3 regions of the Arthrobacter sp. P1_C12_2 genome follow, and region 3 is predicted to be linked to each of the others. Evidence: riboswitches for the same ligand, from Rfam matches in the RefSeq annotation. Region 3 holds a riboswitch; each other region holds the start of a gene.
What was found. A riboswitch is a leader RNA that binds a small molecule or an ion and turns the genes downstream of it on or off. The one in region 3 is predicted to bind S-adenosylmethionine.
Positions count from the first base shown of each region.

Region 1: linked by a shared signal. The riboswitch ahead of AC1DZQ_RS09070 (aminotransferase class V-fold PLP-dependent enzyme) and the one ahead of metX (homoserine O-acetyltransferase MetX) in region 3 are both predicted to bind S-adenosylmethionine.
Region 2: linked by a shared signal. The riboswitch ahead of AC1DZQ_RS02355 (DUF1737 domain-containing protein) and the one ahead of metX (homoserine O-acetyltransferase MetX) in region 3 are both predicted to bind S-adenosylmethionine.

Region 1 covers NZ_JBFUAF010000006.1:203,825-210,344, reverse strand. Annotated here, with positions in the region: gene AC1DZQ_RS09075 (glutamyl-tRNA reductase) at 1-1,269, shown strand, start outside; SAM riboswitch class IV at 1,346-1,459, shown strand; gene AC1DZQ_RS09070 (aminotransferase class V-fold PLP-dependent enzyme) at 1,494-2,948, shown strand; gene AC1DZQ_RS09065 (class I SAM-dependent methyltransferase) at 3,033-3,827, shown strand; gene AC1DZQ_RS09060 (Nramp family divalent metal transporter) at 4,019-5,305, shown strand; gene AC1DZQ_RS09055 (metal-dependent transcriptional regulator) at 5,322-6,035, shown strand; gene AC1DZQ_RS09050 (fluoride efflux transporter FluC) at 6,051-6,500, shown strand; gene AC1DZQ_RS09045 (fluoride efflux transporter FluC) at 6,500-6,520, shown strand, end outside.
Region 2 covers NZ_JBFUAF010000001.1:498,964-505,483, forward strand. Annotated here, with positions in the region: gene AC1DZQ_RS02345 (aminodeoxychorismate lyase) at 1-955, shown strand, start outside; gene AC1DZQ_RS02350 (ATP-grasp domain-containing protein) at 966-1,922, opposite strand; SAM riboswitch class IV at 2,285-2,399, shown strand; gene AC1DZQ_RS02355 (DUF1737 domain-containing protein) at 2,427-2,744, shown strand; gene AC1DZQ_RS02360 (rhodanese-like domain-containing protein) at 2,741-3,154, shown strand; gene AC1DZQ_RS02365 (O-succinylhomoserine sulfhydrylase) at 3,155-4,363, shown strand; gene AC1DZQ_RS02370 (glutamate--cysteine ligase 2) at 4,422-5,606, opposite strand; gene AC1DZQ_RS02375 (UDP-N-acetylglucosamine 1-carboxyvinyltransferase) at 5,743-6,520, opposite strand, start outside.
Region 3 covers NZ_JBFUAF010000005.1:202,091-207,174, reverse strand. Annotated here, with positions in the region: gene AC1DZQ_RS07980 (bifunctional o-acetylhomoserine/o-acetylserine sulfhydrylase) at 21-1,337, shown strand; SAM riboswitch class IV at 1,485-1,600, shown strand; gene metX (homoserine O-acetyltransferase MetX) at 1,612-2,751, shown strand; gene AC1DZQ_RS07970 (MFS transporter) at 2,918-4,297, shown strand; gene AC1DZQ_RS07965 (LysR family transcriptional regulator) at 4,401-5,084, opposite strand, start outside.

The sequences.
Region 1 (6,520 bases), on a different contig from region 3:
CTGCTCGCCAGCAGTTCCGCCGTGTCCGGGTCCGTGGTCGTGTCCACATGCAGCCGGCTCGAAATCTACTGCGAGGTGGCGTCCAGGGAACATATTGAAGCCGTCTGCTCCGAGGCCCTCGGTTCTGTCCGCCTCTGCACGCGCCTGCCCGTGGCCCGGCTCGCCTCCCTGTTCGAGCACGCGTCTGGAGCCTCGGCCGCAGAGCATCTCTTCGCCGTTGCAGCCGGCCTGGACTCCGTTGTGGTGGGTGAGCGTCAAGTCGCCGGCCAGGTCCGCCGCGCCCTCGCTGCAGCACAAGCTGCAGGCACCGCGAGCGGGCTTTTAGTCCGGCTGTTTCAGGAGGCGTCCCGCACGGGCAGGGACGTGGGGGCGCGGACTGCGCTCGGCGGCTCCAGCAGGTCCATAGCCTGTGTGGCCCTCGAACTGGCAGCCGCTGGATCAGAGCACCCGTCCCTGGCAGATGCTTCCGTGGTCCTCTTCGGCACCGGTTCCTATGCCGCCTGCGTCGCGGAGATCCTCAGGAGCAGACGATGCCCAACCATTTCCGTCTTCTCCCAATCCGGCCGCGCAGACGCGTTTGTGGCGAGCAGGGGTGGCACGGCGCTGACCGCACGCGAGCTGCCTGCCGCCATAGCCCGGGCAGACATCATCATTGGCTGCAGCGGCACTGAGACGCGCATAAGTGCCGCCGAACTGGCCGGTTGGAGGGATGACTCGGGCCGTGCCCTCACCGTCATCGATCTCGCCCCCAGCCGTGATTTCGACCCCCGGGTGGCGGATCTGCCAGGCGTCGAACTGATCACCCTGGATTCAGTGCGTTTCGCGGCTCCGCCGGCGGATGCCGAGGCGCTCCGCCTCGCCGGTGCCCTGGTCCGGCAGGCGGCGCGCAGCTTCGAAAAACAAGAGGAGCTGCGCGTAGTCGACGCCGCCATCGTGGCCCTGCGCCGGCACGTCCACCAGGTCCTCGAGGCTGAAATGGAGCGTGTCATGAAGCAACACGGGTGCGGCGCCCAGGCGCAGGATGTGAACCTCGCGATGCGTCGAATTGTCCGCCGACTGCTTCACACCCCAACCGTCCGCGCCCGGGAACTGGCCGCGGACGGCCGCCAGCACGACTACGCGGCCGCACTGGAAGTCCTGTTCGGCCTCAGCGTTCAGCTCACCGGCGACAGGAACCCCCGGATCGGCAATCTGGCAGGACAGAAGCGGCCGCCCTGGGAAGAGACGGCGTCCTTGGAAGCAGTCCCGGTCGCTCCGGCTGCTTCGTAGCCCTGTCCGTAACAATCCGCTTCACAATCGGCGGCCGCCTTTTCCGCGGCCGCGCGAATGTCCTACGCTCGATGCAGGTCACGAGTGCCAGCGCTAAACCCCGGTTTGCTGGCCGGCAACCCTCCAGTCGCGGTGGGGTGCCCCGGGTGACGACCTGGCCGGTCCGGAACGGACCCGGCAAGCGCGGATTCCCACGGTGTGGGGTCCTGTTCGAGTGAGGTCCCATGACAACTGCCATTTTCCCCGTCGCCCCCAAATTCCACGCCGCCGCCGATCCGCGGCAGGCTGCTGGCCGCCTCGCCCTCGCGGCCCGCCCGCTGGCCGCCGTCACCGGGGCCGAAATCCAGGCCCCGCTGATCACCGGCGGCCACGCCCGCTACGCCAACCTCGACTACGGCGCCTCTGCCCCGGCCCTGTCCGTGGTCTCGGCCTACCTGAACGAAATCCTGCCGTACTACGCAAGCGTGCACCGCGGCGCCGGCTACGCATCGCAGATCAGCACCTCCGTCTACGAGAACGCCCGGGACATCGTGCGGGACTTCGTGGGCGGCCGGCCGGACGATTCCGTGATCTTCACCCGCAACACCACCGATTCCCTGAACCTGCTGGCCGGCTGCCTGCCGCTGCGCGACGGGCGGCCCGCGGGCGAGGTCCTCTACCTCGACATCGAGCACCACGCCAACCTCCTGCCCTGGCAGAACGTCCCGCACCGCAGCGTCGTGGCCGCCCCCACCCTCGCGGCCACCGTGGACCGGCTGCGGGACGAGCTCGCGCGCGGCGGCGTGAGCCTGCTGGCCGTCACCGGCGCCTCCAATGTCACCGGGGAGATCCTGCCGATCCGGACCCTGGCCGCACTGGCGCACGAGTACGGCGCCAGGATCATTGTCGACGCCGCGCAGCTGGCCCCGCACCGGCGGATCGCCATCGCCGCGGACGACGTCGACTACCTCGCCTTCTCGGGGCACAAGCTGTACGCCCCGTTCGGCGCCGGCGTGCTGGTGGGGCGGACGGACTGGCTCGACGCCGGCACCCCGCACCTGGCCGGCGGCGGCGCGGTCAGCGACGCCCGGCTCGACTCCGTCAGCTGGACCACCGGACCCGCCCGGCACGAGGGCGGCTCCCCGAACGTCCTCGGCGCGGCAGCCCTCGCCCGTGCCACCCAGGTCATCGCAGCCCTGGACCCGGAGCAGTGGCAGGCTCACGAGGACGCCATCCGGTCCTTCCTGGTCGAAGGCCTCCAGGGCATCGAGGGAGTAACCGTGCACCGGATTTTTGCCGATTCGTCCCCCGCTTCTTCCTCCGGAGGCGATCAGCCGGGCACCGGCACGATCGGCGTCGTGAACTTTTCCGTGGAAGGCTACGACGCCGGGCTGGTGGCCGCCTACCTGTCGGCCGAACACGGCATTGGCCTGCGCGACGGCCGCTTCTGCGCCCACCCGCTGCTCAAGCGGCTCGGCCTGCCCGCCGGCTCCCTGCGGGCCAGCTTCGGCCTCGGCTCACGGCTGGAGGATGCCGAGCGGCTGTTGGCCGGCCTGCAGCAGCTGCGGCAGAACGGACTCGGCTGGGACTACGTGGTGGACGCCGGCCGCTGGGTTCCGGCCAACGATACCCGCAGCTACCCCCACTGGGCGCCGAACACCCCCGGCACCGCCGGCGCTGCGCCCTGCACCCTCGACTAGGGCAGGATCGGGACCCGGCGCGGGTGCGGTAAATTCGAAAGGTATCTGAAAAAACAAGCAGGACCTTCCCGAAGGAGATCGCACGTGGCAAGCGCCGGCCCCAGGCTCCACAGCGGAACCAAGCTGCACAGTGGACCCAAGCTGCACAGTGAGCGGCGCCAGGAACTCGGGCAAAGCTTCCAGGACGGCGGGGAGCACTATGAACGCGTCCGCCCCGGCTATCCGCAGGAGTCGGCCCACTGGCTGGTCCCGGCAGGGGCCAGGGACGCCGCCGACATTGGCGCCGGCACCGGCAAGTTCACTGCGCTTCTGGCAGAGCGCGGACTGGGCACGGTCGCCGTTGACCCCTCTGCCGACATGCTCGAGCAGTTGCGCCGGACCCTGCCGGCCGTCACCGCCATCGAGGGCAGCGCCGAGAACACCGGTCTCGAGCCGGAGTCCTTCGACCTGGTCACGGTCGCCCAAGCGTGGCACTGGTGCGACCCCCACCTGGCCAGCACCGAGATTGCCCGGATCCTGCGGCCACACGGCGTGCTGGGCCTGATCTGGAACCAGCTGGACACCAGTGTGCCCTGGGTGCACCGGCTCTCCCGGATCATGCACGCCGGGGACGTCCACAAACCACACTTCCGCCCGCCCGTGGGCCCCGAGTTCACCGGACTGGAGAGCCACCTGACGCGGTGGGAGGATTCCGTCACCACGGAGGACATCCAGGAGCTGACCAAGTCCCGCAGCTACTACCTCGCGGCATCGGATACCACCCGGGCCAAAGTCTCGGCCAACCTCGACTGGTACCTGCACGAGCACCTGGGGCACGCCCCAGGCGACGTGCTCCGGCTGCCCTACCTGACCCAGACGTGGCGGGCCTTCCGGGCCTGACGCCGGGACTGAGCAGGGCCCGGGCTTGTTACGGCGAGACACCTCCCGGATTGCACGCGCAGCCTGTCGGGGCTTATTGTTTCGGTATGCCTAATAATTACTTGTAGGCACATGAAACTTTCACGCAGGCTGCTTTTCCGCCCGCGCCGATCATCGCGTCAACGCGGACGCGCCAATCACAGGAGCTGGCAGTGCTGGAGTTAACGGGACACGGGCAACCGGCGCAGGACGCCCCCACCTACAAACATCCGGGTGCCCGCAGGGCGCTGATCGGCCTGTTGGGGCCGGCGTTCGTGGCGTCGATCGCCTATGTGGACCCCGGAAACGTGGCCGCCAACCTGACCGCCGGCGCGCAGTACGGCTACCTGCTGGTGTGGGTCCTCGTGGCCGCCAACATCATGGCAGTCCTTGTGCAGTACCAGTCTGCCAAGCTCGGGATCGTCACGGGCAAGAGCCTCCCGGAGATCCTCGGTGAGCGGCTCAAGCCGTTCTGGCGCCGCGCCTTCTGGCTGCAGGCCGAAGTCGTGGCCGCCGCCACCGACCTCGCCGAGGTGGTGGGCGGGGCAATCGCCCTATACCTGCTGTTCGGACTCCCCCTCCCCCTTGGCGCCTTGATTGTCGGCGCGGTGTCGATGCTCCTGCTCGCGCTGCAGGCCCGGCACAAACAGCGGCCGTTCGAATTCATCATCATGTTCCTGCTCGGCATCATCAGCATCGGTTTCCTGGCCGGGCTGTTCATCAGCCCGCCGGATCCGGGGGCCGCCCTGGCCGGGCTCGTGCCCCGCTTCCAGGGCCCGGACACGGTGCTGCTGGCCGCCAGCATGCTCGGCGCCACCGTCATGCCGCACGCCATCTACGTCCACTCGGCCCTGTCCCGGGACCGGCACCGGCCAGACGAACACCTGCATGTTCCGCCGTCGGCCATCGCTCGCCTGGTCCGGGCTACCCGGATCGACGTCGTGGCCGCGCTGGCCATCGCCGGACTGGTCAACATCGGCATGCTCCTCCTTGCCGCCTCCACCCTCGGCGGCGAAGCGGGAACCGACACGATCGAGGGCGCGCACGCCGCCATCACCGCCAATCTCGGACCCATCGTCGGCGTGATCTTCGCGGTCGGGCTGCTCGCGTCCGGCCTGGCATCGACCTCGGTGGGCTGCTACGCAGGCGGAACCATCATGCAGGGTCTGCTCAAGATCCGGATTCCTGTCATGGCCCGCCGCGTGGTGACCCTGATTCCGGCCGTTGTGCTGCTGGCGGTGGGTTTCGACCCCACCTGGGCACTCGTCCTGAGCCAGGTGGTCCTCAGCTTCGGAATTCCGTTTGTCCTCGTCCCGCTGGTGGTGCTGACCAGCAACAAGGCATTGATGGGCCGGTTTGCCGACGGCATGGCCCTGCGGATCGCAGCCATCATCAGCGTGGTGCTCGTCGTGGCACTTAACCTGGTCCTGCTGTGGCTCACTTTCTCCGGAGGCAGCTGACGGTAGGCTTAGGTCTGTGAAGACCAGTACGCCCTCCTCCTCGATCGAGGACTACGTCAAGGTCATCTATTCGTTCACCGAGTGGCAGCGCAAGCCCATCACCTCCACGCAGCTGGCGCAGCGCCTGGGCGTCGCCAACTCCTCGGTCTCGGAAATGGTCCGCAAGCTCAAGGACCAAGGCCTCGTAGACCACAAGCCCTACAGCGCCGTCACGCTCACCAGCGATGGAGTCCGGCTCGCCCTGTCCATGGTCCGGCGGCACCGGTTGATCGAGACGTTCCTCGTCCGGGAGCTCGGGTACCGCTGGGACGAGGTCCACGACGAAGCCGAACTCCTCGAGCACGCCGTCTCCGACACCTTCATTGAACGGATGGCGGCCAAGCTGGGGAACCCGGCACGGGACCCGCACGGCGATCCCATCCCGGCAGCGGACGGCTCCGTGCTGGTGCCCGCCGCCCACCGCCTGAGCGAACTCGACGACGGCCATACCGGCCGGATCATCCGGATCAGCGACGAGAACCCGGAGCTCCTGCGCTACCTCGCCGCCGAGGACATCGACCTCGACGCCGAAGTGGAGGTTGTGGGCCGGAGGCCGTTCGGCGGCCCGATGGTCGTGCGGATCGGTTCCGCCGCGGCACCGCGCGAATTCGATTTCGCTGACGAAGTCGCCTCTTCCCTCTGGATCCACAGCGATGCCGCGCACGCAGGCTGCAGCGTCCCCGGCCTCTGAATGAAAGGGGGCTGAGTGAAGAGCGCGCTGGACGAGCGGCGGGCCGTCCCGCGCCCCGGCGTGCCGGGCTGGAAGGCCTGGTCCGCCGTCGCCGTCGGCGGGCTGATCGGAACCGAGCTGCGGTTCGGTGCCGGCCTGATTTTTCCCGAAAGCACCGGCGCGGTGCCGTGGACCACGTTGGCGATCAATGTGTCCGGAAGTTTCGTCCTGGCCACCCTGACTACCCTATGGATTGCGCGGCCCCAGACGGCCTTCTGGCTGCGGGCCGGCATCGGCCCCGGCCTCCTGGGGTCCTTCACCACTTTCTCGGCGCTGGTGATAGCCATTGACCAGCAGATCCGCGGCGGCTTCCATGCCATGTGGCTGGCCTACCTCGGGCTCTCGCTCGTCCTGGGCCTCGGCGCCGCGGCTGCCGGCTGGAAAACCGGCAAGGCGATTGCCGACCTCCGCGGCGGTGCCCAATGATGACCGCGCTCGTGGTCGGG
Region 2 (6,520 bases), on a different contig from region 3:
CTCTGTTCCTGCGCCCGCGACCGTGCTGGTCTTCCTCGACCCGGCGTTCGACGGCGGCCGCGTTGCCGACGCGTCGCAGCCGCAACTGATGGCCACCGACCTTGGCGCCACCCGCGGTGACGGCGTCTTCGAATCGCTGCTCGCCGTCGGCGGCCGGCCCCGCAAGATCCAGGCGCACCTGACCCGGCTGGCCGGCTCGGCCCGGCTGCTGGAGCTGGACATCCCGGCCGAGGACGCGTGGCGGCGGGCGGTGGAAACCGCGATCCGCGAGTTCCGGGTGGAGGAACCCGCCGCGGCCGCAACGGGCGGCCCGGACCAGGACGAGGTTGTGGTGAAGCTCATTGTCACCCGCGGGCCCGAGGGCGCGGCGGCCCCGACGTGCTGGGTCCAGGCTTCCGCCCCAGCGGCCGCGGGCCGCCGGCAGCGCGAGACCGGGATTGACGTCATCCTGCTGGACCGCGGCTACGACAGTGAAGTCGGCGAGCGCGCCCCCTGGCTCCTGCTCGGCGCCAAGACCCTTTCCTACGCCGTAAACATGGCGGCGCTGCGCTACGCCCACCGGCAGGGCGCCGACGACGTCATCTTCACGTCCGCGGACGGCCGGGTCCTGGAGGGACCGACGTCGACCGTTCTGCTGGCCCACCTGGAAACCTCGGACGACGGCGCCGGCGGCATCCGCACAATCCGGCGGCTCATCACGCCCCAGCTGGACAGCGGCATCCTGCCCGGCACTTCTCAGGGCGCCCTGTTCACCGCCGCCAAGGCTGCCGGCTGGGAGCTGGGCTACGGCCCGCTTGAGCCGAAGGACCTGCTGGACGCCGACGCGGTCTGGCTGATCTCCAGCATCCGGCTCCTGGCCCCCGTGAACCACATCGACGGCCAGGAAATCGGCACCCCGGAACTGCGACGCCAGCTCACGGCCGAACTCAACACCCTCTTCGCCACTATCGAATAGCAACGCGGGCTCACCCCAGGGCGTCCGCGGGAACTGCGGGGCACCGGCGGAAGGAGGCCGGGTTGAACGCTGGGAGCATGAAGGTTGCCAGCACGGCGTCGAGCATTTCCGGGGCCCACGTGCTGTTCTCCCCGAGGGTCGCGCAGACACCCAGCACCACTGGCGTCCCGTCCGCGCGGCGGCGGATCTGGACCTGGACCGGCCCGGTCAGCCCGAGCGTACGGACGGCGGCCAGGCCCAGCTTGCGCACGTCTCCGGCCTGGTTCGCCGGCACCCTGCGGCTGACCTCGTCGCTGCCGGCGCGTCCATACGGAGTCCTGGTCTTTTCGAGGACCACCGCCACCGGGGCCATCGCGTTGCGCGCCGGGGTGCCGAACACCAGGCACACGTAGTCGGCGCCCGGGATAAACTCCTGGACCACTTGCCCCGCCGGCATGTTCTTCCAGCTGACGGCAGCGGTGCCGGCCAGCAGGTGAATACCATGGGAGCCTTTGAAGGCCCGCGGCTTGACCACCACGGGGCCGCTGAGGCCGGCGAGGGATGCCGGTGCGGCGGCGAGGTCGCCCGGAACCGCGAACCGGGGCACCGGAATGCCGGCTGCCTCCAACGCCCAAGTGGTGAACAGGTGGTCGTTGGCGAGGGCCACCGCGGCGGGGTCGCCCACGATGATTCGCACGTCCTGGGCGAATCCGGCGCGGGCCGCTGCCAGGACCGGGAGTTCCACGGTGAGGGTCGGAATGATGACATTGATGGCCTCGCGGTCCACCAGCCGGCGCAGATCTAGGACCATATCCGGGTCCGTCGCCGGCAGGAGCCTGACCGCGGCGGCGGCGGAAGCCTCCCCGGCCTGGCGGGCTTCGGCGCGGGCGTCGGAGCCGAGGTACGGGAGGCCGCGGGCCTCGAGCTGGGCCGCGACGGTCCGTCCGGCGGCGCTGGCCATCCCGGTAACGAGTATGCGCGGGCCCACAATTGCTCCATTCCGCCGTCACCGGCCGGGCCGCGGTTGCGGCTCCGACGGTTCCAGCCAACGATGCTCAGACAAAACTTGTTGACGGACAGACGAGTCGGTTTCACGGGCCGCCCGATTCACGGACTGCGCGAATCACCCTGCAGCTCCGGCCGACACGTCCGACCTATCCCCCAGTAGACGGCGAAACGTCCCGGCAGGCACGAGTGGACAGTACCCGAAACTGGAGCGCGCCACTACTCGTCCGGGGCACGCCGCACGCCGGCGACACCAGGCTGCGCCAGTCAGAGGGGGCGGTCCGGTTACGGAACATGACGACGGCGGCGGTGCGGGCCGGCGTCGTAGGTGTTACGTTTTTGGGGAGTAATGAGAACCGGTGCCAAGCCCTGACTGGCCGGTCGGCAACCCTCCCTTTCGCGGCGGGGTGCCTCAGGTGAATACTCGGCATATCGACCATTCGAGCTGCAAGCGTGAAAGAGGAGATCCGTCGTGCCCGACACGTCAATACCCACAACAGCCGCCAGTACAGCCCCCGGCACAGCCCCCAGCGCGCCGACTGCCGGCGAGGAAAGGCTGGCCTACCGCCTGTTCACCGGCGCGGATGACCGCGCCTTTTGTGAGCGGGTGTCGGCCGCCCTGGCCGAGGGCTATGTGCTGCACGGAAGCCCCGCCGCAAGCTTCAACGGCAGCACCGTGATCGTGGCGCAGGCGCTGGTCCTGCCGGCCGCGATTGCCAGTGCGGACGCCGCCGTGGCCAATGCCGTTGATGAGCTCGACGCCGACGAGTTTGGCGCCGATGAGGCATTCGCGGGCCACGCATGAGCTACGCCGGAGACCTCAGCCCGAATGAGGCGTGGGCCAAGCTGGAGGCGGGAGCCGTCCTGGTGGATGTCCGGACCGAGGGCGAATGGGCCCACATCGGCATCCCGGACACCGCGGGCGAAGGGCGCAAGGATCCGCTCTTCATCCAGTGGAACCTCGCCGGCGGCACGTCGAACCCGCACTTCGTGGAACAGCTAAGACAGCAGGCGCCGGAGGACACGGCCGTCGAGCTGGTGTTCCTTTGCCGCTCCGGTGCCCGGTCGATCGCCGCCGCGACGGCCGCGACGGGCGCCGGCTACACCTCGTACAACGTTCTTGAGGGCTTCGAAGGCGAGACCGACCGCTTTGGCGAACGCACCGTCAACGGCTGGAAGAACCGCGGCCTGCCCACCAACCTCGGAAAGATTTAAGTGACTTTCAATCCCGACGCCGCCGGCTGGGCGGCCGACACCCAGGCTGTCCGTGGCGGCCTGGACCGCACCGGCTTCCAGGAAACCACCGAGCCGATCTTCCTCAACTCCGGTTTCGTCTACGAGTCCGCGGCCGCCGCCGAGCGCGCCTTCACCGGGGAAGATGAGCGATTCGTCTACTCCCGCTACGGGAACCCGTCCGTCGCCACCTTCCAGGAACGGCTCCGGCTGCTCGAGGGAACCGAGGCGTGTTTTGCGACGGCGTCCGGCATGTCCGCCGTCTTCACCGCCCTGGGCGCGCTGTTGGCGGCCGGCGACCGGGTGGTCGCGGCCCGCTCGCTGTTCGGCTCGTGCTTCGTGATCCTCAACGAGATCCTGCCGCGCTGGGGTGTCGAGGCGGTCTTTGTTGACGGCCCGGACCTGGAGCAGTGGCAGTCCGCACTGTCCGAGCCGACCACGGCGGTGTTCTTCGAGTCGCCGTCGAACCCGATGCAGGAAATCGTGGACATCGCGGCCGTGAGCAAACTGGCACATGCGGCCGGCGCCACGGTGGTGGTCGACAACGTCTTCGCCACGCCGCTGCTGCAGCGCTGCGGCGACCTCGGCGCGGACGTGATCGTCTACTCCGGCACCAAGCACATCGACGGCCAGGGCCGGGTCCTGGGCGGGGCCATCCTGGGCACCAAGGAATTCATCGACGGGCCCGTCAAGCAGCTCATGCGGCACACGGGTCCGGCGCTGTCGGCGTTCAACGCCTGGGTGCTCACCAAGGGCCTGGAGACCATGGCCCTGCGCGTCAACCATTCCTCGGCCTCCGCACTGCGGCTGGCCGAATGGCTCGAAGGACAGCCTGCGGTCAGCTGGGTGAAGTACCCGCTGCTGCCGTCCCACCCGCAGTACCGGCTCGCCGCGAAGCAGATGAAGGCCGGCGGGACCGTGCTCACCCTGGAACTGCAGCCCGCCCCGGGCCGCACGGCGAAGGAGGCCGCGTTCGCGCTCCTGGACGCGCTGCGGATCATCGACATCTCCAACAACCTCGGCGATGCCAAGACGCTCATCACGCACCCGGCCACCACCACGCACCGCGCGATGGGCCCGGAAGGCCGCGCGGCGATCGGGCTCAGCGACGGCGTGATCCGGCTTTCGGTGGGCCTGGAGGACGTCGAGGACCTGATCCGCGACCTCGGCCAGGCGCTCAAACAGGTCTAGGGCCGCCGGCTCCGGCTCCCGTTCCTGCTTCGGCGCCCGTTCCTGCCCCGGCCCCGAGTCAGGCCGGGCGCAACCGCCCCAGCGGCGAACGGTTGTCGGCAGGTCCCTCGGCGATGGCCCCCTGGGTGGTCAGTTCGATGGCCCGTTCGACGACGGCGGGCAGCCCGCCGGCCCGGAACGGGCCGCGCTGCAGCTGCGAACCGGTGCCCTCCGCCAGGATCCGCTCGACGCCCTCGCGCGCCAGCTCCAGTTCGCCCTGCTCCTCAAGCACCGGGGCCACGAAGTCCACGAGCGCCCTGACCACGTCCGCGGCCGGTGCAGGGGTGAAGGTTCCGAAGTCCAGGAGCTCCCCGCGCAGTCCGCAGTTGCTGGCCTGCCAGGCGGCCATCCGCAGCAGCAGGGTGGGCACCGGGGCGGGATCGACGCCGTCGTTCCACTCCCGCGCCGCCGATTCCACGAGGGCGCGCACCAGCACGGCAATCAGGGCAGCATCCTCGGCCCGCAGGCAGACATCCGCGACCCGGATCTCCACGGTGGGATGCTGGCGGCACAGCCGCGCGTCGAAATACACCATCCCCTCATCCATCAGGACGCCGCTTTCCACCAGCCGGGTGATCACGCGGCGGTAGACGGGCAGGCTGCCAAAGATCATCGTGGGACCCGATCCCGGCCAGCGGTTCCACGCCTGCGTGCGGTAGCTTTCAAATCCGGTCTCGGCCCCGTTCCAGTACGGGGAATTCGCGCTGAGTGCTATCAGCACAGCGAGCTTGTCGCGGATCCGGTCCATCACGGCGACGCCCTCCTCCGGGGACTCCACAAACGTGTGGACGTGGAGGCCGCAGGTCAGCTGGTTCCGGACGGTGAGCCCGAAGCGTTGCTGCATGGTCATGTAGCGCGGATTCGGGGTCAGGTGCGTGGCGGAGCCCTGGGGCGAGGTGGCCAATGCTGCGACGCGCCCGCCGTGCGCCCGGGCGGCCTGGTCCGCCAGGGCCCGGCCACGCCTGAGCTGCCGGAGCAGTTCCGTGTACTCCAGGCACGGATGCGTCTGGGTCTCGATCTGTTCGAGCTTGAGCTCGTAGCTGAAGTCGGCGCCTTCGTGGACCGGATTCTGTGCTGCGAGAACCCTGGCGGCTTCCTGCTGCGGCGGGACCAGGCTCGGCAGCATGAGGTCGGCGAGGGCAAGCAGCATCCCCGATTCGGGGTCCACTATCAGCAGTTCTTCCTCCACGCCGAAGGTGCGCATGAATCTATTGTGCGTCAGGATCCGCCGAAATGCCCCACACCAACGCGTGGTCAGGCCGCGCCCATGCCGCCCCTTCGGACGGACGCGATCTGACCGGCGCGATCTGACCGGCGCGTTGCTGGGGCTCAGTCTGGGATTAGTCCTGGAAGTACTCGATCTTGGCGCCGATGGTGTTGAGCCGCTCGGCCAGGTCCTCATAGCCGCGCTCAATGACATAGATGTTCCGCAGCTCCGAGACGCCGCGGGCCGCCAGCATGGCCAGCAGCAGGCAGGCGGCGGGACGGAGGGCCGGCGGGCAGCCGACCTCGGCCGCACGCCACTTGCTGGGCCCGTTGACGTAGATGCGGTGCGGATCGAGCAGTTGCACCTGGGCGCCGAGCTTGTTGAGCTCGGTCAGGTAGATGGCCCGGTTCTCGTAGACCCAGTCGTGGATCATGGTCTGGCCGTGGGCGTTGGCGGCGATCACCGCAAAAAAGGGCAGGTTGTCGATGTTCAGGCCGGGGAACGGCATGGGGTGGATCTTGTCCTCCGGCGCCTGCAGCACCGAAGGCTTGGTGGTGACGTCCACCAGGCGGGTGCGGCCGTTGCGGGCAAAGTACTCTCCGGAGACCTCGAGCCGCTGGCCCATCTGCTCGAGCGTGGCGAGTTCGATTTCCATGAACTCGATCGGGACGCGGCGGATGGTGACTTCCGAGTTGGTCACGATGCCGGCGGTGATGAGGCTCATCGCCTCGATCGGGTCCTCGGACGGGAAGTATTCGATGTCGGCATCGATCGAGGGGCGGCCGGTGATCTTCAGCGTGGTGGTGCCAACCCCCGCGATGTCCACGCCGAGCATCTGCAGGTAGAAGCAGAGATCCTGCACCATGTAGTTGGGGCTGGCGTTGCGGATGATGGTGGTGCCACGGCGGTGG
Region 3 (5,084 bases):
CAGTCCCTTGAGGAGCATCAATGTCCAACGCCTGGTCCTTTGAAACCCGCCAGATCCACGCCGGCCAGGAGCCGGACAGCGCCACCGGCGCGCGGTCCCTGCCCATCTACCAGACGACGTCGTTCGTGTTCCCCAGCGCCGAAAGCGCCGCGAACCGCTTCGCGCTCGCCGAGCTCGCCCCCATCTACACCCGGATCGGCAACCCCACCCAGGACGCCGTCGAACAGCGGGTGGCCAGCCTGGAGGGTGGCCTCGCTGCCCTGCTGCTCAGCTCCGGCCAGGCCGCCGAGACCTTCGCGATCCTCAACATCGCCGAGGCCGGGGACCACGTGGTGGCCAGCCCCAGCCTCTACGGCGGAACGTACAACCTGCTCGCCCACACGCTGAAGAAGTTCGGCATCTCCGTGACCTTTGTTGCGGACCCGGACAACCTGGACCAGTGGCGGGAGGCCGTCCAGCCCAACACCAAGCTGTTCTTCGGCGAAGTGGTCTCCAACCCCCGCCAGGACGTGCTGGACATCGAGGGCATCTCCCGCGTGGCGCACGAGGCCGGCGTGCCGCTGATCGTCGACAACACGCTCTCCACCCCCTACCTGATCCGGCCGATCGAATGGGGCGCGGACATCGTGGTCCATTCCGCCACCAAGTACCTCGGCGGGCACGGCGCCGCAATCGCCGGCGTGATCGTGGACTCCGGCAAGTTCGACTTCGGCAAGGACCCGGAGCGGTTCCCCGGCTTCAACACCCCGGACCCCACCTACAACGGCCTGGTCTACGCCCGCGACCTCGGAGCGGACGGCGCTCTGGGCGCGAACCTTTCCTACATCCTCAAGGCCCGCGTCCAGCTCCTGCGCGACCTCGGCTCCGCCGTGTCCCCGTTCAACGCCTTCCTCATCGCCCAGGGCATCGAAACGCTCAGCCTGCGCGTCGAACGCCATGTGGCCAACGCCACCCAGGTGGCGCACTGGCTGGAGGCGAGGGACGACGTCGAATCGGTCGCCTACGCCGGGCTGCCGTCCAGCCCCTGGTACGAGCGCGGCCGCAAGTACGGACCCAAGGGGACCGGCGCCGTCGTGGCGTTCAACATCGCCGGGGGAGCGGAGGCCGGCAAGCGGTTCGTCGATGCCCTCGAACTGCACTCGCACGTCGCGAACATCGGGGACGTCCGGTCCCTGGTGATCCACCCGGCGTCGACCACCCACAGCCAGCTCTCGCCCGAACAGCAGGCGATCGCCGGGGTGAACCCCGGGCTGGTGCGGCTTTCGGTGGGACTGGAGCACATCGACGACATCCTCGCGGACCTCGACGCCGGATTCCGCGCGGCCAAGGGCGCCTAGGTAAGCAGGACGGCCGGTAAGCCGGACGGCCGGCGGCCGGTCTCCCTTGAACGGGGCGGCCGGCCGCAGTGCTCTCAGAAGGCCGAGGTGTCACATGAAAGTCACAATCTTCGTGATTTCCGCACCCTGTTTCGTAGACTCGTACCAGGTCATGAGTGCCAGTGACAGCCCCGGCTTGCTGGCCGGCAACCCTCCTTTTGCGGCGGGGTGCCCCGGGTGAAGACCTGGCCTGCCGGTCAGCTGGCGGCAGGCAAGCGCAAAGTTAGGTCCTCACATGACGATTGCCGTCACCCGCACAGGTGTTCCCGAAACCAAGCCGTCCCGCCATTCGGACGGGACCGTCCAGTACGTCAGGATCGGTGACCTGCAGCTCGAATCAGGGATACCGCTGCCGGATGTGGTCCTGGCCTACGAGACGTGGGGGACCCTGAATCCGGACGCCTCCAACGYCGTCCTCATTGAACACGCCCTGACCGGCGACACACACGTGACCCGCGGCGACAGCGGGGAGCCCGGTTGGTGGGAACAGCTCGCCGGACCCGGAGCTCCCGTGGACACGGACAAGTACTTCGTCGTTTCAATCAACATCCTGGGCGGCTGCCACGGTTCCACGGGACCCTCCACCCCGGCCCCCGACGGGCGCCCCTGGGGATCGCGCTTCCCGCTCGTCACCCTGCGGGACACCGCCGCCGCCGAGGCGCGGTTGGCCGACGCCCTGGGCATCGGCAGCTGGTACGCCGTGCTGGGCGGCTCGCTCGGCGGCGCGCGCGCCCTCGAATGGGCCGTCACGTACCCCGCCCGGGTCCGGCGCTGCGCCGTGATTTCCGTCGGCGCCAGCAGCACGGCCGAACAGATTGCCTTCGCGCAGGCCCAGACCCTGGCCATCCGCCAGGACCCCCACTTCAACGGCGGAGACTACTACGGCGGCCCGGAACCCGAAGCAGGGCTCGCCCTCGCCCGCCGCATCGCGCACATCACCTACCGCTCCGCGGCCGAACTGGAGGGCCGGTTCGGCCGGAACGCCCAGGCGTCCGAGGCGCCGCTGGAAGCCGGATCGCTGGCCGGACGCGGGCGCTACCAGGTGGAAAGCTACCTGGACCACCAGGGCAGCAAGCTGGTCCGGCGCTTCGATGCGAACAGCTACATCGCCATTACCGAAGCCCTCATGAGCCACGATGTCTGCCGGGGGCGCGGAAGCCTCGGTGAGGCCCTGGCCCCGGCCACCGCCGAGTTCCTGGTGGCGGCCGTGGACTCGGACCGCCTGTATTTCCCGGCCCAGTCCCGTCAGCTGGCCGAGGCCCTGCCGGGCAGCCCGGAACTGCACATCATTGAAGCACCGATCGGCCACGACGGCTTCCTGACCGAGATCGCCCAGCTCAGCGGCCAGTTGCGGGAGACCTTCTTCGGCCACTAGGCCGGATGAGTTGTGCATTTTTGCAGATGCGCTCTGCACTAATGGCCGTTGAGGCTCAGGGCGGGAGCGTCCATACTCATGGAGAATGACGCCATGTGCCCTACATCACGGGCGTCCTCAGTCCAATGGTCCACGGGGTGTCGAAGGCGACACCGAAGGAGTTCTCATGAGTACGGAAAACGCCGCGAGGCGCGCTGAAGAAACGGACGTCAAATCGTCCGGCCTGAAGAAGGTAGTAACGGCCTCCATGGCCGGCACGGTGGTTGAGTGGTATGAATTCTTCCTCTACGCCTCCGCCGCCACCCTGGTCTTCGGCAAGATCTTCTTCCCCAATTCGGGCACGGAACTGGACGGCATCATCGCCGCGTTCCTCACCTACGCAGTCGGCTTCATCGCCCGCCCGATCGGCGGCATTGTCTTCGGCCACTTCGGCGACAAGTTCGGCCGCAAGCAGCTGCTCCAGGTCAGCATCATCCTGGTGGGCGCCTCGACCTTCGCGATGGGCTGCCTCCCCACCTTCGCGCAGATTGGCTACTGGGCCCCGGCGCTGCTGGTCTTCCTGCGCTTCGCCCAGGGCTTCGCCGTCGGCGGTGAATGGGGCGGCGCCGTCCTCCTCGTCGCAGAGCACAGCCCCAGCAAGTCCCGCGGCTTCTGGGCCAGCTGGCCGCAGTCCGCCGTCCCGCTCGGCAACCTGCTCGCCACCGCCGTGCTGTTTACGCTGTCCTCCCTGCTGTCCTCCGCCGACTTCCTCAGCTGGGGCTGGCGCGTCGCCTTCTGGCTCTCCGCCGTGATCGTGCTGGTCGGCTACTACATCCGCACCAAGGTCAAGGACGCTCCCATCTTCCTGGAGGCCCAAAAGGAAGTCGCCGTTGAGAACAAGGGCTACGGCGTGGCCGAGGTCTTCCGCCGCTACCCGCGCGGCGTCTTCACCGCGATGGGCTTGCGCTTCGCCGAGAACATCCTCTACTACCTCGTGGTCACCTTCTCCATTACCTACCTGAAGGTCATCGTCCAGACGGACACCTCGCGGATCCTGCTCCTGCTGTTGGTCGCGCACTTGGTCCACTTCGCCGTGATCCCGATGGTCGGCAAGCTCTCGGACAACGTCGGCCGCAAACCGGTCTACATGGCCGGCGCTGTCCTCGGCGGCACCTGGGGCTTCTTCGCCTTCCCGATGATGGACACCAAGAACGACTTCGTCATCCTCGCTGCGATCACCATCGGTCTGCTGTTCCACTCGCTCATGTACGCCGGTCAGCCGGCCCTCATGGCCGAAATGTTCCCGACCCGGATGCGCTACTCCGGTGTCTCGCTGGGCTACCAGGTCACCTCGATTGTGGCCGGTTCGCTGGCTCCGATCATCGCCGTCGCCCTGCTGAGCCAGTACAAGTCCTCCGTCCCGGTGGCCATCTATCTCCTCGGCGCCTGTGTGGTCACGATGGTGGCGGTGTACTTCCTGAAGGAAACCCGCGGGATCTCGCTCCGCGACGTGGACGCAGCCGACGCCCGGGGCACGGCCGATCTCCTCGCCGCCTCCAAGAAGTAGGCAAGAAGCAGCATCGAATTAACACGGCAACAGCCCGGGACCCGCACTGCGGGACCCGGGCTGTTGCCTTTTGTGCCAGCTTAGCTTCGCCTGCCAGGCTGTCTCAGCCTGCCAGGACTGCCTGGCGGTCGGCAATCTCGGTCCGGATCGCCTCCAGCACGGCACGGACGGGGGCTGAACGCAGCGACTCGGGCCGGGCCACTGCCCAGATGGGCAGCTGGCGCTGGAAATCGTCCGGCAGGACGGGCAGGAAGCCGGACCGGCCGGCCACGAGGAAGTTGGGGAGCAAGCCTATTCCGGCGCCCCGCCGGACGGCCTCCAGCTGGGCGAAGACGCTTGTGGCCTGGAAGCTGGACCGCGGCACCGGCAGCTGCGTGGAGCGGTGCCCCAGCTCGGCCACCTGGAGCGCCGACTCCACGTAAGAGACAAAGCCGTGCTGGCGGACGTCGTCGAGCGTTGCCGGAAGCCCGTGCTCCTGCGCATATCCGGGACTGGCGTAGAGCCTGAGGAAATAGTTGCTCAGGAAAATGGCCTGGGCGTTTGCGGTGTCCATGTTGCCCACCACCACTTCCAGGTCCACGCCGGAGCGGTTTTGGCTGACCTTGCGGGTGGCGCTGAGCAGCTCGACGTTGAGCAGCGGATTCGCCTTCTGCAGCCGTACGAGCGCCGGGGCCAGGAATTCGGCGCCGAAGGCATCCGGGGTGCTGATCCGGACCAAGCCGGAGACCACGTCGCCGGACCGGGCAATGCTGCTGGACAGGGCGCCGAGAGTGCCCTCGATGGCCTC